DNA from 3 places in the Desulfotomaculum sp. 1211_IL3151 genome. Region 3 is predicted to be linked to each of the others. Evidence: riboswitches for the same ligand, from Rfam matches in the RefSeq annotation. Region 3 holds a riboswitch; each other region holds the start of a gene.
The links. A riboswitch is a leader RNA that binds a small molecule or an ion and turns the genes downstream of it on or off. The one in region 3 is predicted to bind cyclic di-AMP.

Region 1 (10,419 bases), on a different contig from region 3:
AGATATGTACTGGGTTCCTAAAGAGAGTGTGCTTATTGTGGACATACCAGTGGACCAAGCCCTAAGGCTAATTATTTCTGGGGGAGCCACTGGCTCTGATCAGTTTATAAAAAGTAATCAATGGCAGGTAATACCCAAAAAAACGAAAAGAAAAACCGTGTGGAACATTTTTGACGAATAATCTTACCTTTTATGCGAGCAATATTTGAGGCCCCGGGGGTAAGAGTTGAATAAATGGGATTATACCCAGACAGTATATTTAGACTAGTCAGAAAACGGCAATGATTCAGCTAATGCGGCTGGGTCATTGTTTTTTGCTTAATATATTATAAACTGTTATATTTCGCGGTTTGACACTTATTAACCAATGAATTACAATACAATATAATATAAATTTATTTTAAATGTATATCGGAATAATTGTTATATCCAAAGTTATTCCGTCGTACTTGTGAAATTTATACCATAGTTCAACATAGAAAGGTGGGGGGGAAATGTCCTGGCAATCAACAATACTTAGTATGATCGGCGGTATGGGCCTGTTATTATACGGTATGTATGTTTTGAGTGAGGGGCTGCAAAAAATTGCCGGGAAAAAACTCCGGGAGGCCTTAACCACTCTAACTAAAAACAGAATCATTGCGATGGGGCTAGGAGCCATGGTTACGATTTTGTTCCAAAGTAGTACGGCAACCACCGTGATTCTGGTAAGCTTAACCAGTGCATCGATTATTAGTTTAAGGCAGACTTTAGCTGTGATTTTGGGTGCAGACATAGGCACCACCGTAACGGCACAATTAATAGCCCTTAAGGCCACAGAAATCTCCTTACCTATCGTAGGTATTGGTGCTACGATTGTTTTCTTTTCTAAGAATAACAAGAATAAACGCATTGGCCAGGTATTAATTGGTTTTGGCTTACTTTTTTTAGGTTTAAAAATCATGTCAGATACCATGTATCCCTTGAGAAATGACCCTGCCTTTGAGAACTTACTGTTACAGATGAGTGACAGGCCAGTCTTAGCATTAGCCTTGGCAGCGGTATTTACATTTTTGGTTCACAGCAGTGCAGCAACCATTGGTATTATTATGCTGCTGGCAATGCAGGGCATGATTACCTTAGTGCCTGCTATTTACATGCTATTTGGTGCCAACATAGGGACGGCATTTACGGCGATCCTATCCAGCCTGGGGTCTTCCAGGGAATCGAAGAGGGTTGCCACAGCCCACCTGTTATTTAAGGTGGTTGGGGTCTTGCTATTTCTTCCCTTTGTTACCCCATTGGCAGCTTTAATGTCAAATATAACGGCCAATGCAGGCTTTCAAGTTGCCAACGTTCATACCCTTTTTAATATTGCCATTGCTATATTATTTGTACCCTTTGTATCTCAATTTGTCCGATTTCTGGAGTACATTATTCCTGACAAAAAAGAAGCTGCGGATGATGTTATACCTAAATACTTGGATGAAAGCCTTATCAGCAGCCCTGAACTGGCCATTGGTATGGCGACCAAAGAGATTATGCACATATCCGATCACGTGACGGATATGATGAGGGAAGTATATCCGCTGCTAAAAAACTTTGATCAAGACCATGCTGAAAAATTACTTCAAAAGGAACATCATATTGATGTCTTATCCAAGGCCAGTAATAAATATCTAACCCTCTTACTTAGGCACCAACTATCGAAGGATGAGTTTAATAAAACAATGGGTCTAGTGCATATCGTCCGGGATTACGAACATATTGGCGATATCATCGAAAAGAATTTAATGTCCAAGGCAGAAAGCAAATCTGTTAATAACCTGGACTTCTCCGAAGAAGGGCATAAAGATATCCAGGCTATGCATAATAAGGTTTTTGAATTACTTCACCTGGTAAACACCTGCTTTGCCACCAATAGCTGTCTATTGGCAGAAAAGGCTAAAAGCTTTCAGGAAGATATTGCGGATTTGGAGTTTCGTCTCAGGATGAGTCATATTGCACGGATGCAAAAGGGAGCCGAGGAAACGGTGAACACCAGTTTTATCCATATGGATGTTATCAATGCCTATCTAAGAATCAGTGAGCACCTCAAGAACATTGCGATGGCCCTCACCGATGAAGTATCTTGTACCTGGCATGATGAGGCCCTAATACTTACGCCACCTTCGGAAATGTGGGCCGGAAGCAGTCAGCAAAATTCACCAAATAGGTAGATAATGGGTCTTGCCCTGTCAAGGGGGTGTCGATTGCTACGAAAAGTAGTTTGCGATACTCCCTTATTTATGTATTAAGCATTAAAAATTATTTCAAAGGGTAGTTGTTAAGTGATGAAAACAAAAGCGATACAATTGGGTGGGAAGAAAATACCTTACCTGCTTCGGGAGAGTAGCAGAGCAAAGAACATCAGCCTAAAAATTAGTATAGAAAAAGGGTTAGAGGTTGTGGTGCCGGTTAATTACCCCACCGGTCAGGTTGAGACACTACTAAGGGAAAAAGGGGAATGGATATTACAAAAACTAACCTTAATTTCCCAACGGGCACAACAGAAAAAAGAAAACAGCCTCGCAGAAAAACATGCTGTACGTTTTTTGGGGAAATCCTACCCTGTGGTTCTGGTTTTTCAACAGGGCTACCCAGAGGTGGAACTGGTGGAAGATAGGATAATTGTTATGCTTCCACGGGAATATCAAGATAGGGTGGCTCAGATTATTGAGTCTTGGCTAAGGTACCAGGCCAAAAAAATTATTATGCAGAGATTAGAGGTTGTAGCCAAGGTATTCGGAGTTCATTACAAGCAGGTATTTATTAAAGATCAGAAAACCCGCTGGGGAAGTTGTTCCAGCCAAGGCAACTTAAATTTTAATTACCGATTAGTCATGGCACCACTATCCGTTATTGATTACCTGGTGGCCCATGAAGCAGCTCACTTAATAGAGATGAATCATTCCAAAAAATTTTGGGCCTTGGTGGAGCGTATTTGTCCCAATTACAAGGTTCAGCGAAAATGGTTAAAGGAACATGGCACAGAATTAACCCTATAGTTTTACTTCGGCCAAGGGCTTATCCTTAGAGTCACAAAGGGTCAGGGTGGTTGCTTTGTATTGGTTTTGGTCCATTTTAAAGGTGGTTTTTAATAACCCAATGGTGTCGGCATGGGATATGCCAATGACCCTTTGGATGGTGATAATTTCTTTGATGCCGTCATCATTGTAGTCCACCAGGCTATAATCCGCGATGGGATCGATCCAAGTGGCAATGTTATTTAACATATCTTCCAGATTGCTATATTGTTTTTGGTCTAGCTCAATCACTGCTTTAAGACCAGTCTCTTTATCTTCAAACTTGACATAATAATCGCCCATGTACTTGACTTCAAACCTTGGCGAGCTAGGATTCATTTCGTTTTCGTTGCTAAAAATTTGTTGTAAATTATTTTCGGATGCTTTATACACATTCAAACCCATTGCCCCAGCACTGCCACTGGACTGACGGTAAAGGAGGACTTCATCCCTTTGGTCATTGTCAATGTCTGCTAATGCCAGTTTAGCAAAGGAGTATAGACCATCTTCATGAAAAAGCTTGACTTTTTCCACCCCGTCTACTACTAAGGACCAGGATTGGGGCATGCCCTCCGGGGTCTCTTCAACATACAAAATCATTTTTTCCGGAGTTTTATTGCCAAAGATATTTTTGTCTAGTGTTTGTAGCATATGGGTATTGGCTGTGACAATAAAAGAAGCTTCTTCCTTAGCTAACGGATTGACTGGCTTAACCTCCGTATTTTGGAAGGAACAGCCGGCCACCAAAAGAGTTTGGGAGATAATCAAAAGGATCAAGGCTATTTTTTTCATTTCATTCTCCTCAATCTAATTTATATAAGTGATTATATTGTCTAAGACGCAGCATAAAGCAAAACGTTACACTTGAAAATCATGGGTATGGAGGAAAAAGTAAAATTAATTGAAAATTACAATCCACCTAGTACATCTTTTAGGGATGTATTAAAATGTTACAGTACGCTGGCAAGCAGTCAAAGGGTAGTTGACAAAATTGCTTTTCAGGAAGGACGGAATATATGCAAAAGTCTGACGTAAGTATGACACAAATTTCTGGCAGGGAAGGCTTTGGCAGTACATTAGGTGTGATTGCTGCAACCTTAGGCTCTGCGGTGGGCCTGGGGAACATTTGGAAATTTCCTTATATCACCGGTGAAAACGGTGGTGCCGCATTTATTCTTATTTACCTCGGTTGTGTTTGTTTTATTGGTTTACCCGTTATGATTTCGGAATTTATTATTGGCCGCAGGGCCAACACCGCCTGTGTGGGAGCTTTTAAAAAACTAGCCCCGGCGACACCTTGGTTCTTTACGGGATTATCCGGAGTGATCTGTGCTTTCTTTATTATGTTTTATTACACTTCGGTGGCTGGGTGGGTTTTTGCCTATATTTTTAAAGCCTTGACCGGAAAAATTGTAACCAGTGATCCGAAAATAGCCGAACAGGTTTTTTCCAGTTTAGTTACCAGTGTATGGTCCCCCTTAATCTGGCAATGGATTGTGCTCTTTGTGACGGGGGCTATTATTTTAGCCGGCGTTAAAAACGGCATCGAGCGAATGGCTAAGACCTTGCTACCCATACTTTTTCTTTTGTTAGTTATCTGTGTCATACGGGCCCTAACACTTCCCGGTGCCGCAGCAGGTGTGTCTTTTTTGTTTAGCCCGGATTTTTCTAAAATTACCGGCGCCACCATTCTGGCAGCCATGGGCTTAGCTTTCTTTAAACTTTCTGTTGGTATAGGTGTTATGACCACCTATGGCAGCTATATCGGCAGAGAGGAAAATCTGATTGGCACTGGGGTTAAGGTTGTTATCGCGGATACGATGGTTTCTGTATTGGCTGGTTTGGCCATCTTCCCAGCGGTGTTTGCCTTTGGTTTTAACCCAGATATGGGTCCGTCCTTACTTTTTATAACGATACCGATGGTTTTTAACGCCATGCCCTTCGGGCAAGTATTTTTAACCATCTTCTTTATTTTAGCTGCTATCGCTGCCATGGGCGCGATGATTTCCCTTTTTAACTCTCCTGTGGCTTATCTCACAGAGGACAGAGGCTGGTCCAGAACCAAAGCAACCATATTTACAGGGCTGGTTATGGCTGCCGTAGGCAGCACGGCGACCCTGTCCAACAGTTTGTTGGCTGATGTTCAGCTATTTAACCTGAATCTATTTAATTTTTACAGTTATTTAACAGATAATCTAATGATGCCCTTAACCGGTTTGTTTTTTGCCATATTTGCGGGATGGAAGCTTAGTCGTTGGGAGATTTTTGATGAAGTTTCGAATGGCGGTAGTTTAAATAATAGATCAAGGATAAGTTTTTACTTTGCTGCTATCCGCTTCGTGGCACCCATAGCGATCATCATTATTATTCTAAATGGGTTAGGCTTTATTAAATTATAGAATTGTTAGAAAAACTTCACCTTCCCAGGGTGGGGTTTTTTATGCGCTGGAAAAAGAAACTAAGAAAACCCGCGGTGACTCTTTGGGTTCGTTGCAGCAGGATGCCAGCTACCCTTTCAACCGAGGCAAGGCCTTTTTGCTGGATTAGTTCAGGCAGGTAATGGGATGAGATCCGGGCATTTTCCTTTACCCAACCGCAGGCGTGGGGTGCAACATGGTAAATACCTTCTAATCTTACGACAAAATCATGATAGTTGTCTCTGGACCAATCCTCAAAAAATTTATGACCGCTTAGTACCAGACCGCAGGCGTGATGGGGTACACACAAGTCCTGTAAAATGTGGCAGGCGGCACCCAAATAAAAAATAGATTTTTCCCGGTGTCCTGATTGCCAATATTTGATGGAACGCTCAAAATAATAGCTGCATTCCGTTGGTGCATCAGGGCCGTGCCAGAGGCCAGTGGCTTTAGCATGGTTATAATAATGACTAATGTTTTTAAAGCCCTGGTCACTCCAGTGGGACCCTCGGTTCAGTGCTTCCAAATAGGACTGAAGGATGCGACCTTCACCTTGAAGGCCATCTTTTTTTAATATCTCAAGGGCCTGTTGATTGCAAAAGTCATGGGTATTACGCGGTCGGTCAGTTTTTATAATAACCTGAAAGGGCAAGGTTAAGGATAACATAACCTTGGCACAGTTCCAGGTGGCGTGGGTTAATGTCATAGACTGTCACCTAATAAATGAAATAGACGTTCCAAAACATTATTCCCTCCAAATAGGAAAAATATGAAATAGGTGGTTAAGTCGGAAAGAAAGGAGGGACCAAAGGCCAAAATTGGCTTAGTCTGACAAAAAAGTTTATTTTTTTGGAAGGAAATTGGTACCTTTTGGCGAATTTGTTAATAAAATAAGAAGAACGCCGAATTTCATTGAAAACGGGGGAACCATTTTTATGGGGTTAACTACCATTGGTAGCGGGCAAACTTTCTGTCCGAACCCGTCAGCTAACTCCGTAGGTGTAGAAAGTGGGGAAAACATCATTGTCGTTGCTTAAAAAGATGGCAGTGCTGGCTAGCTCTGTGTGTATGGCCATAGTGGTGTGGGTTGGTTTTGCCGATGCAGCTCAGGTGACTGTACAAAGTGGTGATACATTGTGGTCCATTGCCAATCGTTGCGGAACCTCGGTGGAGAACGTTAAACAACTGAATAACCTCGAAAGTGATAGTTTGCAAATTGGCCAGGTGCTAGATGTGCCTGATCAATCAGCCAACCAGGCCGTTAGACCCCGTACCGAAGATCCCGAAACTTCCAGGGGTGTAGTAGACCGTGCCGTAGCCGTTTTAGATTATGCTAAGCAATATGTTGGTGTTAAATACCGTTCCGGTGGAGAAAGTCCTGCGGGTTTTGATTGTTCAGGCTATGTACGTTATGTTTTTAAAAACTTTGGTTTTGATTTGGTTCATACCGCCGCCGGTCAATATCATGCAGGTGTTGCCATTAAAAAAGCCGAGTTGCGACCAGGGGATCTAGTATTCTTTAATACCGGTGGTGCTGGTATTAACCATTCTGGTATTTATATGGGGAACAGTCAATTTATTCACTCCTCTTCCTCCCGTGGTATACGTATTGATTCTCTTTCTGATAGCTACTGGTCTCCTAAATATCGTGGGGCCAATCGAATTTTAAAGTAATAAGTTAAAGCCCTGGAGTAAGCTCCGGGGCTTTTATATTTAGCCATTAGCATAGTAGCCGTTAGCAGTTAGCTGCCTTGAAAAATGGCTTAGTCATTCGACGGTGCCAGGCACTTGCCCGCTGTTAGGTTATCTTAGTTTGAAGGGTTTTGCTGCGGCCAAGAGCCAGGCACCTGGTTGTAAAATACTTTGGGAAGGGTCTTTAGCTCATGGCCCATAGACAGTAGAAGACACCCAGCAGGGTGCCTTCTTTTAGCTTAGTAGGTAAATTCTATGGCGTCCGATTCCTCAATCTCGAAACCTTCCACGATATCTTCTGCAAACCATACGGTATAATCTTCATCATCTTCCAAACGGTCATCATCGTCTAGGGTAAGTGTTAACTTACTACCGCTAATGCTGGCAGCATCAATATCAAGTTCCTTATTCCCGGCCATTACATGGATGCCGGAACCATTGGCAGAGAAGTCGTCACCTTTTTGGATGGTCTGGTTAAATTCAATAACGATGGTGGTAGCATTGGTTGCTTTTACCTTATTAACAGCCAGTTCGGCAGCCTCGGTGGTAAAGCACCATTCTCCCTTTTTAAGGCCGGTGAAGACATGATCCTTAGTATCAGTTTCTACAAGAATACCATCGTTAATCGTAATGCAATACTTGGTGTTACTGTCCAGTTTTTTGTTGTTAGCCAATTTAATCTGCAGTTTGTCATTGTTTTTGGTGAAGACAACGGCGTACTCAATATTAGCAGCGACCCATTTCCCGCCACTGTACTTATACATGTTCACTGCATCAACTAAATCCTCTAAATCATTACCCTTTGTATAGCCCATCGCTTCTTCAAACCGAACGGTAAATTCCTTGGTGTCAACATCAATCTTAGCATTGTGGCTAGGGGTTAGTTTTTGAATGTAGTCTTCTGTTTGTTTTTCTTTATCGGTGTTATCCTCTAAATCAGCGACGTCAATGAAACGGCTGATCATCACCGCAAATTCACCCCTGGAAATGGGCTTAAAGGGATTTAAATAGCCATCCGGCGTACCTTTCATAATACCTTTATTATACATGGAGGCAACATATATTAATTCATCCTTCTTTAGTTGGTTAGCATCCTTAGCAAAGGAAAGCATCTCCTTTAAAGAGATATTTTCATCTCCGGCGGCACGACTTAACCACATGGCTACCTCAATACGAGTGGCTGGCTTATTGCCAAGCCATTTGGTTAGTTCCCAATCAGCAAGAATTCCTGCATCATAGGCTTGCAGTGGAGCCACACCCATCCAACTGGGGAAAATATTTTGAATCAATTCGGCTTTGTCGCTGTCGGTCCCTTGATGGTCTACCACTCTCATAATAATGGCAATGGCTTCGTTTTTTGATACGGATTGTTGGGGTTTAAAACTTTTATCCTCATAACCTTTCATTATACCCGTTAACTGTAGTTTTTCAATTTCATACTTGGCCCAATGGTTTTTAATATCTTTAAAGTTGCTAGTATAGGTATATTGCACCATTTTCTTTTGTAAGCCTGGTGCCACCTTCTTATCTTTTTTATCGTTGTCAGCCCAGGCAGCCCCTGCTAATAATGTTGAACACATACAAACTGTAAGGATAGTAGCTGTAATTTTAGCAATTTTTTTCAAAATCATTCTCCTTTCAAAGATCTTTAACAGTACACCTACTATTGGGGCGCCTCCAATAACGGGTGTTATCTTTGTTTTGTATTACGTGGTAAAAAATTAATATCAAGGGGTACCCAGTTTGGATTATTCGCAGGTCATTGATTCTAACTTTGCCATTGCCCTTAGAGGGCTAACAGCTAATGGCGAACAGCACTTTAAGCGTGACAAATATACCTCCCCGCCGTCATAGTTTGTAAGAGTAGGATCTATTTTTTCTGGTAATTTTGTTGCCTATATGTTAAACTTTGACTGATTTGCAAATCTATCTGTTAGGAGGCAAGCATATGAAAAGAATTGCGTTTTTTTTAATGATTATCCTTTCCTTAATCTTTGCTGGTTGTGTTGATAATACAAAGGAACAGCAACCTCAAAAACAAACCGGGACCCAATCCCAAGACCCGGCAAAGGGAAAGGTAAAGATTACGTTGTATTTTGCTAATGAAAATGCCGATGCCTTAGTACCAGTGGAACGGGAAATTGATAAGCCCAATGACATGGTGATTGCTCTGGTTAATGAGCTTAATAAGCCAGAAAAATATGCAGCAGTTTTACCCCAGGGAACAGAGTTAATCGACTATAAAGCCGAAGGTGATACCCTGATTCTTAACTTTAACCAGGCCTTTGTCAATTTACAGGGGTCCACCGGGGAGCTTATTACTGTAAATTCACTGGTTAATACACTAACGGAGCTACCCCAATACAAAAGTGTGAAGCTTTTGGTTGAGCAAAAGCCCCTGGAAACTGGGCATGCCATTTATGACCAACCGTTACCAAGAAATGAAAGTGTGATCCAGAAATAAGGCCGTCCCATTGGAAATTTTTGAATTTGCAGCCCCATCAAAAAGGAGTGCGGCTAAACTACTTGCAAGTAGTTTAGCCGCACTCCTTTTTTGCATTGAAGAGCTAGTTATTTGTATTGGATTGTTCATACTCGAAGTGTAGTTTAATATCCTGTGTAAATTTACGACGACTCAGCTCTTTTAAGATATGATTTAAAAAGAATACCCCTAAGGATATAACCACACCAAAGAAATAGTTTTCCATGACCATCCCACCTTTGAAATTGATAACATAGAAACAAAAGGAAAGGAATAATTCTTTTTTGCTTCTATATTGTAAATAGAGGGGGTGTTTTTATGTTGTCTCCCAGTTTAGAAGATTACTTGGAAGAGATTTACCGTCTTAGTCAAAGTGGTCAATCCATACGGGTTACAGATATTGCTGCCTGCCTTACAGTCAGTTTGCCATCTGTCACCAGAGCCTTACAGAAACTAAATGAAAGCCAATACATTCATTATCGTCCCTATAAGGATATTGTCTTAACGAATAAAGGCAAGGAATTAGGACACTTTTTAGTAGAGAGAAATAGGATTATACGGGAGTTTTTACGTTTAATTGGTTCCCAGTGTGATGTGGCAGCTGAGGCGGAGGCAATGGAACACTATCTTTCTCTACCAACTGTAACGGCAATCATAAACTTTGTTAAATTCACGGAACAACATCCATCTTGGTTAGATGATTTTAGAAAATATAGCAAAGGGTAGTAATCCAACCGATTAAACCAGTCCCAAGAGTCTGGCAGATTGGGCAACGATAAAACAT
Region 2 (10,419 bases), on a different contig from region 3:
GGGTAAAAATCAACATCTTTAACCCTAAAAATACTCTTATGTTTATCTAACAATGTTTCCAATTGATATCCTTCTGCCTTATCCACAATTGTTACCTTTTTAAGTTCTTTGTTATCCACCATAGCCTTGCGAAACATCCAATTGGATCGAAAATCGGTTGTGGGAAAAGAATAGCCAATAACAACAATTTCCGATGCAAACCCCAGTGCCCTGCGGGCTTGGTGCCATAACTCCGGAATAAAAGGGATCGATTGGTAGTTTTTCATTAAGGTGGGTGGAATAATGACTCTACTAAGTTTGTTGCAGCAATGTTGGGAGGTGCACTGAATCATATTGGCTATACCATTTATTACCACACTGTGTCCTCCCCCATCACTATGTTCATAGGCATAGAGCTGACCACACTGGGGACAGTACAACCAATTTAAAGAACCATGAAGTTTAAGTAATTTTACCTTGGCACAATTAGCCGGCCCCGAGTCATTCTGATGCTTAGAGTGAAGGGGCATTATTGATCCACTTAAATATCGGCAAGAAATACCGTAACCATCTTGGATGCACCACATTTTCCTTTGTAAGTTTGCCCTAAGTAAAGCGTAATCCATTAGTAATTCATAGTTAAAAGATATAATCGTATCTCCGGGATTTAAGGAGGCCGCTATTTTGCTATGGTAGGGACAAAGATCCCCGTATAAAATTTTATCAAAGGTCAGTGCCATTAGCAGCAGATACTCCTCATAGGCCTTTAAAAGTCTTTCCCGTCCTGGTTGGTCCTCTTCCATTTCAATATTTAATAAAGTTAATACTTCTTCCATATCCAGGTTGGAATTACTTACCTCATTCCTAGAAACACCCCATAATCTCTCAATAAACTGAAATATATGATTATAAGTCATATCTTCATCTTCATAGTACCTCTCTCTGATTTGATGAATATTAATAACCCGCATGGCCTTTTGAAAGAAATTTTTAGCCACCGGGCTTGTTTCACCAAGATATGAGCCTCTGTATGCTGCTCCTGCACCGGCCCCCAACACATATACTCTGGTCACCGGATTCCCCCTATCTACTATCGGCTAACCCTAGTATGGCGCATTGGCAAAAAAAAATAACCCGGTAGCGGGCTATTAATTAAACAAAATCCTGAATACTTGTCCCATAAAATATAAGCCCGAAAAACAAATTACCGCCAGGCCAAATCTCTTGACAAAAATTGAGTCATCCCCCTCTAACCACTGACGGGTACCTTCATATAGATCGGCTTCCGTTTCTTCACATACCAGTTGATGCGTTATAGAAAAATCCATCACCATCTCCGCACTTTTCATCATGACTCCTCCCGAACATTTGTTTTTATTATTTTATTACCAAACCTATGTTCGTGTCAAGGGTAAAAAATAAACCTGTCATACTATTATGACAGGTCTAAAAACTTAGTGTTTACCAGTAACATTATAGGAAATAACCCTCTTTTCCCAGGTTCGCATGACTACCTGCTCATCCTTATTCTCTAGAATATACTGTGGCAATATGGGTGTTTTCCCATAGCCATTGGGTGCATTAATAATATAAGTGGGAACAGCAAGTCCAGATGTATAGCCTCTCAGTTGTTCCATAATAGCAATACCATCATCAACACCAGTGATAAAATGCCTGGTTCCCTTTACTGCCTTAGCATGAAAAATATAGTAGGGCCGAACACGGATGGTCAATAGACTCTGGTTTAATCTCTTCATGACATCTGGTTGATTATTAATGTCTTTTAATAAAACAGCCTGATTACCAAGGACTACGCCTGCCTTAACCAACATATCGCAGGCCTTTTTTGCCTCAGGTGTAACTTCCAAGGGACTATTAAACTGTGTATTGATATAAAGCGGTGGGTGGCTTTCTAAAATACTGCAAAGTTCCGGTGTAATTCTTTGGGGCATTGTGACAGGTGTTCTGGTACCGATTCGTTTTATTTCCACATGGGGAATATTATCTAATTCCGTGAGCAGCCAATCAATTTGTTTATCTGATAATAACAAGGCATCGCCGCCTGTTATTAAGACATCCCTTATTTCAGTGTTCTCTCTGATATACTGCAGTGCTCCTTGCAGCACCTGTTTTGATTTGTGAACATCAATTTCGCCAATATTTCTACGCCTTTGGCAATGTCGACAATACATCGCACATTGGTTCGTAACATTAATAATAAGACGATCCGGGTATCTTCTGGTCACCCCCGGCACAGGTGAAGTATATTCTTCTCCCATAGGGTCTTCAACGCCATAGCGATCCAAAATTTCTTCTACACAGGGGACAGCCTGCAGCCATACAGGGCCGCCATGCCCACTGGCCATTGCCAGGGCCATATAATAGGGAGAAACAGCCCAACGGTATTGACGCCCAACCTTTTCGATTGCTTCTTTTTCATCAGTTGTAAGATCAACCAGTTGACTTAGAACCTTAACATCTTTAATTCGCTTGGCCATTTGCCAACGCCAATCCTGCCATTGTTTCTCATCCGCCTGAAAAAAATTCAGAATATTCTTTTTAGCAAGGTTATACTGCTCCTGAATTTCAAAACCATTACGTATGTTAACCTTGTTCTCCAGGTAACCACTAATGTTTGATTTTAACTCCTTGGCCCTTTTAAGTGCTATTTTTCTTTTAGTTTGTTCCGACCGAAAATCTTCTGAAATTAAATGTACAGACATAAAAAAACCCCCTTTCTTTATAGCTTACGAAGTTAGCTGAAGGGTTCGGGTCGAAAGGTTAAAACCCTACTGAATATAATCAGATTCACCCCAAAAATCGGGTCCTCCGCTCCTGTATGAACAGGATTCAGCTCCTACAAACATTTATCTAGTTTTTGTAAGTTGTCACAACTCATTTTACCATGTAAGTTGCCTGTATGTAAATAAAAAAGAAAGGCATTCCGAAGGGAATTACCTTTCAAATTTCCTTTTAAACCCTTATTAAACCTTCATTGTCAGAAGCATTTAGGTGTCCATACACGGTTATAATATCCCCGGCCAAAATACGACTATCTGGAGCAGGGTCAACAATATCCCCTTGCCCTTTGCGAACAATCGCCAATACTTTACTTTCATTGAGCCTGCTTTGGGCCAATGTTTTTCCGACCAGAATGGAATCGGGTAAGACCTTCCAATCTTCAATTTTATTTAAACGGCTTTCCAAATGGTAGGTGTGTTGTAATAAGTCTTCTAAAAGTCTTGAAATTTCACCATTTACACGGTCTCTTTCCTTTAATAGTTCATGTAATTTTTCATGGATACCAGTCAAAACCATCCGCTGATCAAAATCATCCAAGTATTTTTGAGCCGCTGAAACAGACTTAACCACCACACCAATACCAGGAACCACATCAACGATGCCCACCTCTTGTAAGAGGGTTAGTGCTCGTCTGATGGTTTCCGGTGAAACACTATATTTTCCTGCCAAAGTGGATCGGCCAAATATTTTTTGCCCTTCCTGATATTCTCCCCGGACAATTCGTTCGGCTATATCTGCAGCAATGGTAACATACCTTGCCAGATGTAGGTCATGATTTACCACAATAAGCTCCTCCATAATATATTATACTAGCTACATATTATAACCCCGTATCCAAAAAAGCAAAAGGCTTTTTAGAAAAACTTGGCACACTTGCCCCTGGTCAGGCAGGAAAATAGGGAAAGTCCCGGCTTAATAAAAAAAACAGGAACTGCACCGTAAAACACAGTCCCTGTGGAATTATATTTTGTTAATTAAATCTTAGAAATAAAGATCCCGTTCCCCGTCCTCAATTTGTTTTACTCTCGCTTCCGTCAAATTTCTAATCTGATCATTTTTAATTTCTGCTAAATGTTGGCGGATAGTCTCCTCACCAACTGCCCTTGTCTCTGGGGATGCATAGTCAATTAAATATTCTTTAAAGGTAAGAATTGCATTGGGTTGGCAGACGTTTTGAATCTCCCCGCTTTTTGCCAAAGCCATAAAGCGATCACCCGTACGGCCCTTGCGGTAACAGGCTGTGCAATAACTGGGAAGCCAGCCAGATTGACAAACATTGCGCAATACATCATCGGGATGGCGGTGGTCGTCAACATAAAATTGCGGTGATTCTTCTTCGCCACAGCTGCCGCTGGTGCAATTTTGCTTTTCTTGTTCCTTTTTATAACCACCTACCCCGGTACAGGAGCCGGCGGATATTTGAGATACACCGTAGTTCAGCAGCATATCCCTCTGCTCCGGTCGCTCGCGGGTGGATAAAATAAGTCCGGTATAGGGAACAGCCAGACGAACAATAGCAACTATCTTCGCAAATTCCTCGTCCTTAACCAAATACGGGAAGCTTTCGTAGTCGATGCCCTGAGCTGGACGCAGACGGGGCACGGATATGGTGTGAGGCCCTACGCCAAAACGTTCCTCAAGGTGTTGAGCATGCAGCATCAAGCCCATGACCTCAAATTTATAGTCGTATAGGCCAAACAAAGCACCAAAGCCTACATCATCAATGCCCCCTAACATCGCTCGATCATGGGCCGTGGTATGCCAATCGTAATCAGCCTTGGGACCACTGGGGTGCATATTTTTATAGGTTTCCCGATGGTATGTTTCTTGGAAAAGGATATAGGTTCCGATACCTGCTTCCCTTAGCAGCTGATATTCTTCGATGGTGGTGGCAGCTATGTTTACGTTGCAGCGGCGGATACTGCCGTTTTCAAATTTCAAACTGTAAATGGTTTTTAGGCATTCCAAAACATACTCAATGGAGCATTCACCAGGATGCTCTCCTGCTTCCAGGGCCAATCTCTTATGGCCCAGGGATTCTAAAATCTTTACTTCCTCTGCCACTTCCGCTTGGCTTAATTTACGCCGGTTGAATTGATGATCTCTACGATAACCACAATAAACACAGTTGTTGACACAGTGATCACTGATATACAAGGGAGCAAACATGACCAGTCTTTTACCATAGATTTTCAATTTTATTTCACCGGCAACCTTAAACATTAAATCCAGTAATTCCTGATCGTCATTTTGCAGGAGAATTGCTACTTCTGCCGGTGTCAAACCCTTTGCTTCCCTGGCCTTCTCGATAATTTCCCGCACTCTGGCCGGTGCAGCTTTTTTCCCCTCTTCCAATAGGCTGTTTATGGTTCCCTCGTTGATAAAATCCGCAGCTTCCCATTGATGCTGGTAAATATCCGCTTTGTTAATGGACATGCCTTTCCCCTACCTCTCATTCTTAAATTTTTCCTTTGGGCTATCGCCCCGTCCTGTACTAATGCTTCGTCCCACCTCTGTTAACAAGGCGGTAATCTTGCGGTGGGATTCAGCGGGGTTTTCTTTACTACCGGCCTTGTCCGGATAAATTTGATATTTTTCACGGTAACTTTCCGGAGATAAGTTGGGCATAATCACATTGGCACCACAGCCGAGGGCCATTTGACGTCCCGCAGGGTGTAAAGTCCCTATTGCTGTGGTGGCCGGTAAATGGGTTTGGGGAAGCACCAGCCGGGCCACGGCAAGGGTTTTTAGGGTTAAGCTAAGATCCCCTGGTTTGCTATCCCTTAGCGGTGTCTGATGATGCGGTACAAAGGGTCCGAGGCCCGCCATTTCAACATCTAAATCCCTTAATAAAAGGATATCCTCTGCCAGTGTTGCCACTGTTTGACCAGGCAGCCCCACAATATTGCCAGAACCCACTTGATAGCCTAATTCCTTTAACCAGCCAATTTTTTTTATTCTTTCCACCAGGGTGGTTGCTGGCCTAAGCTGCGTAAATAAATTGGGATCTGCGGTCTCATGTTTGAGCAGGTAGCGATCCGCTCCTGCTTCTTTCATCCGAGCAAAATCCTCTCTGCTGCGTTCTCCCACACAGGCTGTGATGGCAAAATTGCCGGCCTGCCTCACTTGCCGAATGATCTCTGCCAGTTCGGAACCGCTGTAATGGGGATCTTCCCCTGACTGCAAAACAATGGTACCATACCCCAGTTCTGCGGCATATTGAGCTGTTTTAATGATCTCCGCCAGGGGTATACGGTATCTTTGAATTTGTTTATTGCTTCTCCTGAGACCACAATAATAACAGTCATTACGACAATAATTGGAGAATTCGATGATTCCCCTGAGGTGCACCTCGTCACCAAAATGTTGTTTTCTTACTTGATCCGCCAACTTAAATAACTGGTTTTCTTCTTCTCCTGGCAGTGCACCTAATAAATCGATGATCTGCTGCCTGGATAATTTATCACCTGTGGCCGCTTTAGCTAGGGCCAGGCTAAAATTTTCCCCCAAGGCAGTTCCCCCTTCGTTTATGAATTTTGGTCAGCTAACATTGCTTGAATGGTTGGAAAGGGTGATAAAGCCCGATGTAAGATTCCCATGATATAGGCAATACAGACGCCATAATTGACCATGGGTACACCTGACTGCTGTACTTGCATCATCCGGGACAACATCTGCCTTCCATTGATCATACAGGCCCCGCAGTGCACCACCAGTTTGTACTCGGTCAAATCCTCGGGAAAGCTGTGGCCACTGCTCCAGTGAAATTCTAAATCTCCGCCAACAATTTTTTGTAACCAACCGGGTATTTTTTTCGTACCAATATCATCTTCCATACGATGGTGGGTGCAGGCTTCGGAAATTAACACCTTGTCACCTGGTTGCAAATTACCAATAGCCTTTGCCCCTGCCACCAATGTCTCTAAGTCCCCCTTATACCGGGCAAAGAGTATCGAAAAGGATGTTAATTGAATATCCTCCGGTGTATCTCTCGCTACTTCTTTAAAGGCCTGGGAGTCGGTAATAACTAGCTTGGGTTTTTTATTTAGATTGCCCAGACATTCCCTTAGCTCGCTCTCTTTAACAACATAGGCCATTGCCTGGTGGTCCAGAATATCTCTGATGGTTTGCACCTGGGGTAAAATCAAACGTCCTTTAGGTGCTGCTGTATCAATGGGTGTTACTAGCACAACCGTATCCCCGGGATTTAATAGGTCACCTACAATTACCCGGTCATCCCAGTTTGCCGGAGCTGTTTTGACAATGGCTGCTTTTAACTCACTTATCCCCTGGCCAGTAAGAGCACTAACCAGCACTGGTTCCCTTGAAAATGCTGCCTTGGCCTGCTCGATATCCTGTTCAGCTACCCCTTGGATATCAATTTTGTTAAAGACCACAATGGTGGGGATTTTTTTGTTCTGGCAGTGCTGAGTAATCTTTAACTCATACTCGGTAAAGCCGTTTTGGGCATCAACAACCAATAGAGCCAGGTCTGCTTTATTAAATACATCCATCGACCTTTTAACCCTAAGTTCCCCCAGGTTGCCACTATCATCAAGGCCTGGTGTATCAATAAGAACTACCGGCCCCACCGGTAAAATCTCCATGGCCTTATAAACGGGATCGGTGGTGGTCCCGGGGGTGTTGGAGACCAGTGCGATATCTTGATTGGTTAAGGCATTAATAAGGCTTGATTTGCCGGCATTACGCCGGCCAAAAAGGGCGATATGCAACCGATTGCCCTTAGGGGTGTGATCCATTATTCAGCCTCCTCCTAATTGTCACTTCTAATTTGTTTCGCTGACCCAAGTCCCATGTTGGTTTTTAGTCTTTACGCTAATCGTTAACAGCCGATCATCAAGAAATGCCCCAAAGCGGATGCCTGATCAGTATTTGTTGCTAAGGGCTGTCTTTACTTGAACTCCCTTAATGTTGCCAAGTTTACCGGTCATGGCCCCAACTTCATCATTGGTACCTTGGATAATCAGGGATATAACGGAAAGCCCTGCTTCCTTATGGGGAATACCCATGCGGCCAATGATAATCTCGGCATAGCGACTTAAAATGCTATTGATTTCTGGTGCCTTGTCCCGTTCCTCAATGATGATCCCCACAACACCAATACGACGTAACATTTAATCACTCCCAACTAAAATTAAAATACCCGTCAAGCCAGAGAAAGGCAGACGGGTAGTGTACAAGCAAAACCGCACACCCCTTGGTCCAAGGCACACTAGCCTCTCTCCTGAGGGAAATTGCATCCGTTTTTACACCCTCCAAGACAGGAAGCCCTAACTTGTCAGGTCTATTCTTATTATATCTGATACGAATTACCAGTCAATGGGTTGGTTGCATCTTTTCTGAAAATTCTTTATCCTCAATTTTAAGTATTACGTAATTCCTCAAAGGGAAATATTGCCTTAATGTCGAATATATCCACCTAAATTCTTTTAATCGCATACTAAAACAAGGGTCATCGTCCCAAGCCCTTAAAATTACTTTGTGAATTTACGCCTGTGGAGACTTCTCTGGCGGAGAGGCAGGGAACTGTTTCCAGTCACGGGTCTATGATGCAGGAATTTCAAGTTAGGAATATTTTTCTATTATGAAAGGAACGGTGATATATTTATGGCAGTGGGTCAGGAAGATCAATTGGTGGTTTTTCAATTAAACGACCAACAGTATGCACTACCCATCAATGAAACCCAGGAAATCATACGTATGGCCGAAGTAACTAGATTACCCAACACGAATTTCTATGTGGAAGGTATTATTAATTTACGCGGTACAATTCTCCCTGTTATCAGCCTCAACCGAAGACTGGGATTACCCGAAACAGAAATAAATGAGGATACCAGAATAATTGTCGTAGAAAACAAAGGGAACAAGGTGGGAATGATTGTAGACAGTGTTCTAGAGGTTGGACGTTTCACCCAAGAAGAAGTGGAACCACCCAATTTAATTGGTGACAACGTAGAATATTTAAAGGGCGTTGTTAAAAAGGGAGATCAACTCTGGTTGCTAGTAAATTTGGATACGGTTTTATAAAATGGCCGTGGGCTTTAAACCATTAGCATACTATCATCTTTAAAATTCTTTCAGATCGGATAAAAAAGAGGCTGTTGCACCATTAACGACATGTGCAACAGCCCTTATCATTTTTACCCGTGCAAAATCCATGGGTCCTGGCTCATGGCTATATCAATACCGCTGTACCGCTGGCAGCTACCATAAGCATGCCTTCTCTGATCACTTCGTAGTCTAGATCCACACCCACAATGGCATTGGCTCCCATACGACGAGCATGTTCCGTCATTTCTGCCAGGGCAACCTCCCGGGCCTGGGCCAGTTTACTCTCGTACGCTCCACTGCGTCCGCCAACAATATCCGTAATGCTGGCAAAAATATCCCGCACTACGTTGGCACCCATGATCGCTTCTCCGTTGACAAGACCAAAATATTGCCGAATGACCTTTCCTTCAATGGTTCCTGTTGTAGTAATAATCATAAACAAACCTCCTAACACAAGGATTTTGGTTATCAACTAGTGGTGACTGCCAATTTATTTTATATACATATAACTTGGAGCCAACAAAGCCCAAGGCCAAATGCTATCCGATAGGCTGAAGGCTATTCTTTTTCTGCTACCGCCTTAAAGGCTTTGAAAGCTGCTTCGACTGTTTTTTCAATGTCCTTCTCCGTATGGGCCAAGGAAACAAAGGATGCTTCAAACTGGGAAGGTGCCAAGTAAATGCCCTGTTCCAGCATGCTTCTAAAGAAAACTCCATAGTTTTTAGTATCAGAGGAAGCCGCAGAGGCAAAGTCCCTTACTGCTTCCCTGGTAAAAAAGCAGGTTTGCAAAGACCCGGTCCGGTTAAAGGATACAGCCACATTGGCAGCCTGAGCGGCCTGGGCCAGTCCCTGGGCCAGGAGGGCCGATTTGCGATCCAACTCCTCATATACCCCCGGCTGTTGAAGCTGCACCAGGGTTGCGATACCCGCGGTCATGGCCAGGGGGTTGCCCGAGAGTGTCCCTGCTTGATAGACTGGCCCAGCCGGAGAAATCATTTGCATAATCTCCCTGGGGCCGCCGTAGGCACCAACTGGCAAGCCGCCGCCAATAATCTTACCCAGACAGGTTAAGTCTGGCAGCACATTATAATAGGCCTGGGCACCGCCATAGCCCAGGCGGAAGCCAGTGATAACCTCATCAAAAATTAACAGGGCACCATATTTATTGCACAGACTCCTTAAGCCCTGCAGAAAGCCCTCTGCCGGTGCCACCACACCCATATTGCCGGCCAGCGGTTCCACAATAACCGCTGCAATATCCGAACCAACTTCCGTAAAGATTTTCTCCAGCAGCTCTAGGTCATTATAACAGGCATTGATGGTATTGCCGGCAATGTCTTCGGGTACCCCCGGGCTGGTGGGAACACCATGGGTCAAGGCCCCGGAACCAGCTTTAATTAATAAGGAGTCATGATGACCGTGATAACAACCCTCAAATTTAACAATCTTATTCCGATTGGTATAGGCCCGGGCCAATCGCAGGGCACTCATGGTGGCTTCGGTACCGGAGTTGACCATGCGAACCATTTCCACCGCAGGCAGTGCCTCTGCCACCTTTTCGGCTAA
Region 3 (10,419 bases):
GTGTTGTTAAAACCAATGGATTCCATCCATTCCAGGTTATACTTTGTAGAAAATTCTTCTTTGACCTTATCATAAGCCTTTTGAGGGTCCGACAATACTTCTTCGCCCAGGATATTCACCAGGCCCGTACCGGTATACTCTACATAGACATCGGCACTGCCATTTTTAACGGCATTAAAACAAACATCCGTCCCGCCCAGAAAGGACTTGACGGTGATCTTCTGATCGGTGTGTTCCTCCAGCAACAGACCCAGCATATTGGCCATGATATCTTGCTCTGTAAAGTTTTTACCCACCACGGTGAGCCCTTTGTCATCTTTGGTTAGGCTGGAGCAACCCGCCAGAGTTGTCATCAGCAACACCAATAGAAGAACTCCCACCTTTTTTAATCTCGTGATTTGCATTAAGCCAGCTCCTTTTACTCTATTTGTGTTTCTACTAAGCCGCTTGTTGTTTTTTCAGTCGCAAGCCCTGCGGTGTAATATACCAATCAACCCAGGCCAACAGCAGATCAAACAGAACCGCCAAAACTGCTGCCGGAATGGCTCCTGCCAAGATCACCCCGGTATCCACCATCGCAATCCCCCGCAAAATGAGATCACCCAAACCACCGGCGCCAATGAAGGCAGCTAGGGTGGCTACACCAATGATCATTACGGTGGCAGTTCGAATGCCGGCAAAGATCACCGACCGAGCCAGAGGCAGTTCCACTATCACCAGCCTCTGGGCATTTGTCATACCCATACCACGGCCTGCCTCTAATAAGGATTTATCCACATCCAAAATTCCTGTGTAGGTGTTGCGTAAGATAGGCAACAGCCCATACAAAGCCATCGCAATAATGGCAGGGAGCGAGCCGATACCAAACACCGGAATCATAAAGCCCAACAAGGCTAAGCTAGGGATGGTTTGAATCACTGAAACAACCCCCAGCACCAAACCAGCTAATTTACGCTGCCTGGTCAGAAAAATCCCCAGAGGTACCGCAAGGATAATGGCCCAAAACAAGGCCACCACTGAGAGTAAGATATGTTGTCCACTGGCCCGCAAAATATCTGGCCAGCGATCCACTAATACCAATAGCAATTCATTCATTAACTAGCCACCTCCTGAAGATAGGGTTTGGCCAAAACATCCACCAGGCTGGCCTGTGTCAGTAACCCTGCCAGTTTGCCGTCGGAAGTCAATACCGGCACGTAACCGTAGGGTGCTTCCTGTACCAGGGGAATCACTTGGGTTAAAGGGGTACCACTTTTAACGGTAACCGCATTGACCTGCTTGACATCGGCAATGCAAAGGGATTCGTCGGTGTAGCGGTGATAGATATCCGAAGTGCTGGTGATACCCAGATATTGTCCATTTTTATCGGTCACTACCAACCCTGTGACCCGCTTTTTGACCATAATTTGTACCGCTTCGGCCAATCCCCTAGAGGGTAGTACGGTTATGGGCTCCTTTAGCATCACATCATCCACCAAATAAGACAGATGGGGGGATAACCGCTTCTCTCCCAAAAATTCGCGCACGAAATCATTGGCAGGGTGTCGCAAGATTTGGTCGGGCTTTCCTTGTTGCACCACCTTACCTTCTTGCATGACAACAATTTGGTCCGCGATCTTTAGGGCTTCGTCCATATCGTGGGTTACAAAAACGATGGTTTTGTGAAGTTCTTCATTGAGCCGGATTAACTCATCCTGTAGTTGTTCTCGGGTAATGGGGTCCAATGCAGAGAAGGGTTCATCCATTAGGATGATAGGTGGTTCGCTCATCAAGGCCCGGGCTACTCCGATACGCTGCTGCTGACCTCCTGATAGCTCCGCAGGGTAGCGGTTTCGGTACAATTCCGGATCTAACCCAACCAATTTCAATAGTTCATCAACCTTAGCAATATCCATTGCCCTTTTACCAGACCTTAATCGAGGTACCAAATAAATGTTTTCTGCTATGGTCATGTGAGGAAAAAGTCCGATTTGTTGAATAACATAGCCTATGCCCCGCCGCAGTTCCACCGGATCGATGCCTTGGATATCTTGGCCGTTAACTAAAATTCTACCGGACGTGCTCTCGATCAAACGGTTAATCATCTTCATGGTGGTGGTTTTTCCACAACCTGAAGGACCAACCAGGACCACAATTTGTCCCTGCGGGATGCTTAGGTCCATGGCTTCGATCACCAGAGAGTTACCATATTTCTTACTTACCTTTTCAAACACAATCGCGTTTTGCAAACTTACTCCTCCTTTTCCCGGTATTAGAATAAAAAAAACCTCACTTAAATGAGGGTCAAAAAAGACAAACCCTAACGGGATGGCAGGAAAATAAAAAGACCCTGCCATATGAATAGGGTCAAAGTGGTAAAAATATTTTACTTAAAAAATAATTGACCCATCTATGCTGACGAGGTTAGCTGACGGACTCGGAAGATGGTTTCCTACTGTGCATTGCACTGATTCGCCCCAAAAAAGTGGTTCCCCCGCTTTCCAGTAATTAATTCTGGAAATTAAGCAAATGTAATTGTTACTATTACTATAAATCATTTAACAGATCCCGTCAAGCAACTCTATATGATAACAGCAGTTGTCGGTATGTTCTTTCAAATTGTTCTTTCAAATTGTTCTTTCAAATTGTTCTTTCAAATTGTTCTTTCAAATTGTTTTTTCATCTTTGAGCAGGCAAACATTTGAAGTTTTACTTTTTCTAAATCCGTGAGTTACTATACTTGTTTTGTGGGTCTATGACTCCCATAAAACACACCAATAATTCAGCCCTATCTTTTGTCCAAAAACAAAAAAACTTGAAAACAGCATAAAATACACCATTTTCAAGAATTTTTATTCTTATTTTCTTTCCTGTCTTATTTACCCTTTGAACCACTATTCGTCATCAGAATTATCGTCTCAACCTGTATTTCGTCAAACACTAATTCTTTCGCCTCTTTTTTGATCATGCAGCCTCTTATGCAGATGTGCCACAGCTGACAATTCTATAATACACTTTGGCCGTCAGCCCATAGACAATGGCGTAAAACAGTGCAAAAACCAATATTGTACCCGCCGTGCACCAAGCGAACAAACCCACATTGGTGAGATTCAGTACTGCCAGCAATTTGGTAATGATGGGAAAAGCGAAGGCAATATGGATCCCGGCGGTAACGAGGGGCAGGAAAAATACGATCAGGACCTGGCTACGGATCGAGTCTTTCACCTCTTCACGGCTCATTCCCACCTTCTGCATGATTTCAAAGCGGGCCTTATCGTCATACCCCTCCGAGACCTGCTTGTAATAGATGATCAGCACAGTGGCCATGATGAACAGCGCCCCCAAGAATATCCCCAGAAAGAACAAGCCTCCATAAATGGCGAAAAAGGATGCCTTTGCTGCCACCGGGGATTCGATCCTGCTGTCAGGATAATCACTGCCCACGGCAGTGCGGATGTCCTGGTAAACAGCTGAGATGTCAGCCTCGTTGGCGTCCAGGTCAAAGCCCAGATAATATTGATAACTGGATGGATCATAGCCGTTTTCTTCAGCCCGGGCCTTCTCCATGGCTTTGACTACATCCATATCCTTAACCACGATATAATAGTTGCCCATGATCGATACCCTGTCCAGGCTGTTTTCAAAAAACGAGTCCAGCCTTTCCTTGACTGTAAATGTCCGGTTAAGTACCGTCAGGGTATCTTCCTCATACACGTTGCGGCTGGAATAAATCATAATCTCATTGTCCCCCAAGCCCGCCGTTCTATTAGTCAGCCGGTTATAATCCTCTAGGGGAATCATATAAAACTGTCTGACTGAAGACGAGGCATTGGACATCTTGCTCTCATCCGTGATCACCGTGTCGCCCTCCTGATTGCCGGCAAAGGCCGCATACCTGTAGTCCAGCATAGCCTTCCCCTCCAGCCGGTGCTGGGCCAATACTTCGTGAACCGATGTCTGCAAGCCCTCGGCTGATTGATGGGCAGGTACGGGAGTGCTAATCATGATATTTTGGGGATACCGGGTGCGCAGCACGTCCTCCATCCCAATGTACAAGGACACCGTGGTGGACACCATCACCAGCACGGCAGTGGCCATGATGCAGATATTGGCCAAACCGACGGCGTTTTGCTTCATCCGATACATCATCCCCGCTACGGCGGTAAAATGCCGGGTCTGATAATAATACCCTTTGTTCCGGCGCAGCAGTTTGAGCACTGCGATGCTGCCTGCCGTAAACAAACAATAGGTGCCGACCATCACAAGGATGACGGCAATGAAAAATTTGTTCAGTGCGGCCAGAGGAGATTTGGTGATGAGGGAAATATAATACCCGCCGCCCAAGCTCAACATCCCGATCATCACCAAGGGCCATTTTGTTTTCGGCTCCTTCTCCCCCGTTTGACCACCCTTCAGGAGTTCAACAGGCTTAGCCAAATGGATTTGGCGCAAGGTATTGAGCAGCGTCAACAGGAAAATTCCCACGAACAGGAGCGGCACGGCAGCCAGAGCGGGGCCGGACACGGAAAAGCCCAGAGGCACCTCGAAGTTCAGGATTTTCAGCAGAACCATGAAGATCAGCTTGGAGAAAAGTATCCCGCCCAACAGGCCTGCCCCCAGGCTGATCACCGCCACATACAGGGTTTCGAACATCAATACTTTGGAGATATGCTTCTTCTCCATCCCCAGAATATTAAAAAGACCAAATTCCTTTTTGCGCCGTTTGATTAGAAAGCTGTGGGTATAGAAGAGAAAAATTGTCGCGAAAATGGCAATTACATAGGAGCCCAGGGAAAGGATCGTTTGCATATTGGATCCGCCAGCCATGTTTCCCAAATCCTCATTTTCAGACAGAAAAACCATAATGTAATACATCATCACCGTGCCGATGCAGGTCAGAATATAGGGCAGATGGGTTTGGGCATTCTTTTTCAGATTGGTGGCGGCCAGCTTGGCATAAAAGAATCTACTCATGACGCGCACCGCCTGTCGCCATGGTGATTAGGGTATCGGAGATTTTCTGGTACATAGCTTCATCCGACATCCCTGCTTTATATAGCTGGTGGAAGACTTCACCATCCTTAATAAACAGTACCCGTTTGGCATGGCTGGCCGCTTTTACGCTGTGGGTAACCATCAACAGGGTCTGCCCGTCCTGATTGATTTCCTTAAACAGGCGGAGTAAACCCTCAGCGGCCTGGGAATCCAGGGAACCGGTAGGCTCGTCCGCCAGAATCAGCTGGGGATTGGTAATCAGGGCGCGGGCTACCGCACAGCGCTGCTTCTGCCCTCCCGATACTTCATAAGGATATTGGGCCAGGATATCTTCGATGCCCAGCTTGCGGGCAATGGGCTGCAGGCGCCAGCTCATCTCCTCGTAGGACTTGCCGGACAGCACCAGAGGCAGGAAAATATTATCCTGCAAGGAGAAGGTATCCAGCAGATTAAAATCCTGAAACACAAAGCCGAGATTTTCCCGGCGGAAGGACGAAATCTCTTTTTCCTTGATGGTGCTAAGCCGTTTCCCCTTGAGCAAAACCTCACCGCTGGTGGGTTTGTCGAGGGAGGCCAGAATATTGAGCAGGGTCGTTTTGCCTGACCCCGATTCACCCATGATCGCCACATATTCACCCTGCTCCACGGAGAAGGACACATTGGATAAGGCCTGAACATGGCTGCCTCCAAAGCGGGTGGTATAGACTTTTTTAAGATTATTAACATCTAGAATAGTCATAATAAAGAACCTCCTTTGCTGAGTAGGTTCAGTATAGCAAAACTGGAAAATGCCCTGCCATAACTTTGGCTTACATTTTCCAGTTTAAGCTTACCCTTTTGTAAGGTAGTACATAATTACATTCAAAGGAGCATGGATTATGCAGGAATCTAAGGGAACCAGGCAAGCGCCCTTTATTCCATCACCATATCTATCCTATCCAGGCCTATCTTCACTTTCGTGCCCTTGCCCGGCTCCGCTTCGATCACAATGGTGTGGGATAGCTTGGTCAGGATCCGTTTGCACAGATAGAGACCGATCCCTGTGGACTTTTTATCCCTTCTGCCGTTATAACCGGTAAAGCCTTTTTCAAAGACTCGGGGCAGGTCTTCACCGGCAATGCCTATCCCTGTATCGGCAATCACCAGGGTTTTGGCACTGCCCCTTTCCATATAAATGGAGATCTTCCCCTCCCTCGTGTACTTCAAAGCATTGGACAAGATCTGCTCAATTACAAACACCAGCCACTTTTCATCGGTCAGCACGTCACAATTCAGCTCGGAGAAGTCCAGGCTGATTTTCCTGCGGATAAACATCTTGGCATATTTGCGCACCGCCTGCCGGACAAGGACATCCAGGGAATAGCGTTTCAGCACAAAATCGGAGGAAGGGCTCTCCAGCCGCAGGTATTGGAGCACCATTTCCACATACTGTTCAATTTTGAACAGCTCCATGGCCAGTTCGCTATTATGCTCCATGCTCTGAGCAGTACTCCGGTCATCCTCCGCTGGGGGGGAAGATTGGAGTAGAAGGCCCATGGCGGCGATAGGGGTTTTGATCTGATGAGCCCACAAAGTATAATAATCCACCAAATCGCTCCGCTCATTATCGGCCTGGGAAACCAGCCCGAGCTTATCCCGGTATACGACGGCGATCAGTTCCTGATACTCCTGTTCCAATAAGCCCTTAGGCTCAGGGAGCCCTGCCAGGCTGAACGTGATCTGTTTCTGCAAATCGCGGAGCACTCTGTATCGTTGATAATGGCGATGAAAATCCACCGTCAGGACCGGGAAGGCCAGGGCAGCACAGAGCAAAACACCATACAGCACCGCTTCCACCGGGAGATGATACAGATAAAACACCAACGCAAATACACCGGCAAAGATGCAATACAAAAAGATTCCCTTGCTATGCCCCTGGAGGTACTGCTTCCCCACTGCCCATAAGCTGATCTCTTTCATATCATGTCACCATATACCCTATCCCTTTTTTGGTCACAACAAACCTAGCCAATCCTGCCGCCTCCAATTTTTTGCGCAGCCGGCTCATGTTGACCGTCAGGGTGTTTTCGTCGATATAACTGTCCGTTTCCCACAGGCGAGCCATGATTGCTTCACGGCTGACTGCCTTCCCTTTATTCTCCATTAGCATTTTCAGGATCTTATAATCGTTCTTGCTCAGCTCAACCTTGATATCGTTATAGGTTAAAGAAGCATCACTGGTATTGAGGATGGCTCCCCGGTGCTCCAACAGATCGGTCTGTCCGGCAAAATCATAGGTCCGGCGCAGCATGGCCTGCACCTTGGCCGTCAGAACACTCAGGTCGAAAGGCTTGGCAATAAAATCATCACCGCCCATATTGATCGCCATGACGATGTTCATATTATCGGAAGCGGAGGAGATAAAGATGATCGGTACCTTGGACACCTTGCGGATCTCGCTGCACCAATGGTACCCATTGTAAAAAGGCAGCGAGATATCCAGGAGCACAAGATGGGGATTGTAAGAGACAAACAGAGACATCACCTGCTCGAAGTCGGTCACACATTCCCCTTCACACCCCCATGTCCCAATATGGTTTTTAATCACTTTGGCAATAACGGCATCGTCTTCGACAATCATGATCTTATGCATGAAGCAGTTCCTCCCTTTTCATGATACTATTCTATCATGGAAAAAGGGCAATAAAAAACCGGCCTGTACCCACATAAGAGCCGGAAGTTCATTGGACGAATACCGCCCTTAGAATTCATGAACATTGTGGCATGATGCCACCTCCTAAAATAAGGGTGCCCAGAGGGTGCATAGAAGCCATTGATATTTTCCCATAAATATGCTTTCATAGGTTTTTAAGATAAAATAGATTTTAGATAATCTAATAAATCAGATTTAGTCAAAGGGTCGGTATGGCCTAAAATACAATATTGGCAATCTGTACATTCTATCAGCCTATTCAATGCCTTTAATTTATCTTTATCCATATAACCATTGTTAAAGTAATCTTCACTTGTTGAATCTCCCAAAAACAATATTTTTTCTTCGGGAACATATATAAGAACCGTATCTTCCGAGTGGGGTGATTCTGCATGAAAAACCTTTGCAGTTATTCCGCCAAGATTAAGAGTAAGTTCTTTTTCAAATTGAATATCGGATAGAGCAATAACGATTTCCTTATTATTCGCATATTCCCTGTTCAGGCATTTATCGTCTTTCTTTAGAAATTGCATATATGCATTGTCGGACAGTTTGGCTTTCTCGCTTTCCAAAAACTCGTTCGTTTTATGGTGAGCAAGGGACAATCCGTGAATGTGGTGCATTCCAAACGTATGATCCCAGTGCCAATGAGTGATAACTGTAATATCTGGCTTTCTAAGTCCCTCAACTTCTAAGGACTTATAAAATTCATCAACATGATCTGCCGAATTTCCTGCATCAACGGCAAGTGCGATTTTATCGCCTTTTAGGTAAGCTAACATTGGACGGTCTGTTTCGGGCTGGTGTGGATAGTAAAATACTCTATCATTTATTTTTTTCAATCCCATTTGTTATCCCACCTTTCGGGTAATCAATCTTGAAGCAACGTTTCTTTCAATTCAGGCAATATGATTTGAGTTTGTACGTTTTGGTCATCTATTTGTGAAACAACTTCCCTGGTTCCCCCGCTTTCCAGTCATTAATTCTGGAAATTAAGCAAATGTCATTGTTACGATTACTATAAATCATTCCGCCAGACAACTCTATATGATAACATCAGTTGTCGTTATGTTTTTTCAAATTGTTTTTTCATCTTTGAGCAAGCAAATATTGAAGTTTTACTTTTTCTAAATCCGTGAGTTACGATACTTGTTTTGTGGGTCTATGATGCATTCTTAACTGAATTAGGCTCGATTAAAGAAATCTTCGAACTTTTTTACAGTATTCTCGGTACTTTTCCCCATATATCCTTTTTAACGATTCTTCCTCAAGCCGAATTTGACGATTAAAAAGCCAAATTCCAACCACCATATAAATCAAGAAGATCCAGTTTGGAATAATCAAAAATACCCCCATTAGTATTAGCCCAAATGCAGTATAGATTGGATTGCGACTAATCGAAAAAACGCCTGTGGTTATTAGTTCGCCCGGGTGTTCTTCGTCTATGCCCACACGAAAACTATTGCCAAATGAAATCAAGGCATAAACAAACAGTAAAATACCAATCCCGCAGAATGTTATGCCCAGCCAGCCAATGATTTCATTATTAAATAATTCGACACCAAGTTTAGGAAGATCAAATGCACTTGCAATTACAAGATAATAAAATAACAATGCAAATGGAGGAATCAAGAAATCCTTTTTATCCGCCTCACCAAACTTCATTGCTTTTATCCCTAGCTTCTTCATTTGGAAAGTACGAGATAAAACAAGTATGATAAGCAAAAGCAAGGTTGCTGCCGCTAAATATCGCTGCATAATCATTATTGAATTCAACCCCTTCTTTCTATCCTTCCCACGCACTCCACATGACGCGTATCTTGCAATAAAATTTCCCATAATAACTCATCCTATTCGATCGTTGCTTATCATACTAGGAAATACGGGGTGTGAAGGAAACCGTTTAACTTATCAAGACTTGTTAATGCTTGATGCTTTTTAGCAAAGAAATTTACGCCGCACAGGCACCCGGAAAGGAGCCAGTTGTTCACACTGCAACAACTGGCTCCTTTCATCGAAGAGGGCTACATGTGGAAACTCGGGTTATGTACTGCCGCCCGGCAAAACAATCCCCCTCCATACTTCTAATCGGAACCTAGTACCGAAACATACCACTAACGAGTGTATTGGTTTTTCAAGGTCTCTTAAAAACCCTTGCAATTATTCATTTAAATATGTGCTCACCCTGTCCTGAATCAACTGGGCAGTCGTTTCTGCTGTCTTCTGTCCCGTAAAGAAGGCCGCGGTTTCCTCCTGAACAATGGAAATAATCTCCTGGTCCGTTCCGATGTAGACGTTCGCTTGACTCAGCAGGTTTTCCATATAATCCACATCCTCCTGGGTGGGGGGTTGCAGTGTTATCGCTTGAGCTGGAATGCCGTTGTCCTTAATTCTCATTCTCCCACCATTTTTTTGGATAGCCTGGGTGAAATTCTGGGCAATCTGGGGCAGCACACTCTTATTAATCGGCATTCCTCCCTGAGTCATCATATCATCCGAGACCAAAAATTTCAAAAATTCCCAGGCCAGTTCTTGATTGGCTGATTTACTGCTGATCCCATACATGGCATCCGTGGAAAAGAACACGTTTCCGGGGGGCTTTAAAAGCTGAACACCCTCGCTGAAAATCGCCTTGGCCACTTGCAGGTCCCAAAACCCACTAAGAGAAGTGAAATTAAAAACAAGCTTACCCCGGGCGGCCATGTCCATAATGTTGGTCTGGGCTGTATCCGTATTAACCAGTTTGTGGTCAA

Region 1: linked by a shared signal. The riboswitch ahead of V6C11_RS15075 (C40 family peptidase) and the one ahead of V6C11_RS06295 (ABC transporter ATP-binding protein) in region 3 are both predicted to bind cyclic di-AMP.
Region 2: linked by a shared signal. The riboswitch ahead of eam (glutamate 2,3-aminomutase) and the one ahead of V6C11_RS06295 (ABC transporter ATP-binding protein) in region 3 are both predicted to bind cyclic di-AMP.

The regions. Positions count from the first base shown of each region.
Region 1 is NZ_JBAIYV010000051.1:169,472-179,890, reverse strand. Features, by position in the region: gene V6C11_RS15105 (DUF502 domain-containing protein) at 1-181, shown strand, start outside; gene V6C11_RS15100 (Na/Pi cotransporter family protein) at 495-2,198, shown strand; gene V6C11_RS15095 (M48 family metallopeptidase) at 2,313-3,026, shown strand; gene V6C11_RS15090 (hypothetical protein) at 3,021-3,836, opposite strand; gene V6C11_RS15085 (sodium-dependent transporter) at 4,061-5,443, shown strand; gene V6C11_RS15080 (zinc dependent phospholipase C family protein) at 5,460-6,167, opposite strand; cyclic di-AMP (ydaO/yuaA leader) riboswitch at 6,352-6,479, shown strand; gene V6C11_RS15075 (C40 family peptidase) at 6,485-7,135, shown strand; gene V6C11_RS15070 (S-layer homology domain-containing protein) at 7,393-8,778, opposite strand; gene V6C11_RS15065 (GerMN domain-containing protein) at 9,102-9,617, shown strand; gene V6C11_RS15060 (metal-dependent transcriptional regulator) at 9,954-10,361, shown strand; gene V6C11_RS15055 (nucleoside recognition domain-containing protein) at 10,374-10,419, opposite strand, start outside.
Region 2 is NZ_JBAIYV010000058.1:39,600-50,018, forward strand. Features, by position in the region: gene V6C11_RS16185 (hypothetical protein) at 1-1,052, opposite strand, end outside; gene V6C11_RS16190 (hypothetical protein) at 1,128-1,328, opposite strand; gene eam (glutamate 2,3-aminomutase) at 1,434-2,702, opposite strand; cyclic di-AMP (ydaO/yuaA leader) riboswitch at 2,709-2,845, opposite strand; gene V6C11_RS16200 (GntR family transcriptional regulator) at 2,953-3,564, opposite strand; gene hydG ([FeFe] hydrogenase H-cluster radical SAM maturase HydG) at 3,763-5,217, opposite strand; gene hydE ([FeFe] hydrogenase H-cluster radical SAM maturase HydE) at 5,227-6,291, opposite strand; gene hydF ([FeFe] hydrogenase H-cluster maturation GTPase HydF) at 6,309-7,541, opposite strand; gene V6C11_RS16220 (TM1266 family iron-only hydrogenase system putative regulator) at 7,668-7,916, opposite strand; gene V6C11_RS16225 (chemotaxis protein CheW) at 8,410-8,829, shown strand; gene V6C11_RS16230 (YbjQ family protein) at 8,978-9,289, opposite strand; gene hemL (glutamate-1-semialdehyde 2,1-aminomutase) at 9,412-10,419, opposite strand, start outside.
Region 3 is NZ_JBAIYV010000026.1:123,664-134,082, reverse strand. Features, by position in the region: gene V6C11_RS06305 (glycine betaine ABC transporter substrate-binding protein) at 1-404, opposite strand, end outside; gene V6C11_RS06300 (ABC transporter permease) at 439-1,095, opposite strand; gene V6C11_RS06295 (ABC transporter ATP-binding protein) at 1,095-2,228, opposite strand; cyclic di-AMP (ydaO/yuaA leader) riboswitch at 2,378-2,517, opposite strand; gene V6C11_RS06290 (FtsX-like permease family protein) at 2,956-4,953, opposite strand; gene V6C11_RS06285 (ABC transporter ATP-binding protein) at 4,946-5,713, opposite strand; gene V6C11_RS06280 (sensor histidine kinase) at 5,887-6,933, opposite strand; gene V6C11_RS06275 (response regulator transcription factor) at 6,935-7,606, opposite strand; gene V6C11_RS06270 (MBL fold metallo-hydrolase) at 7,822-8,514, opposite strand; gene V6C11_RS06265 (methyltransferase family protein) at 8,861-9,505, opposite strand; gene V6C11_RS06260 (ABC transporter substrate-binding protein) at 9,827-10,419, opposite strand, start outside.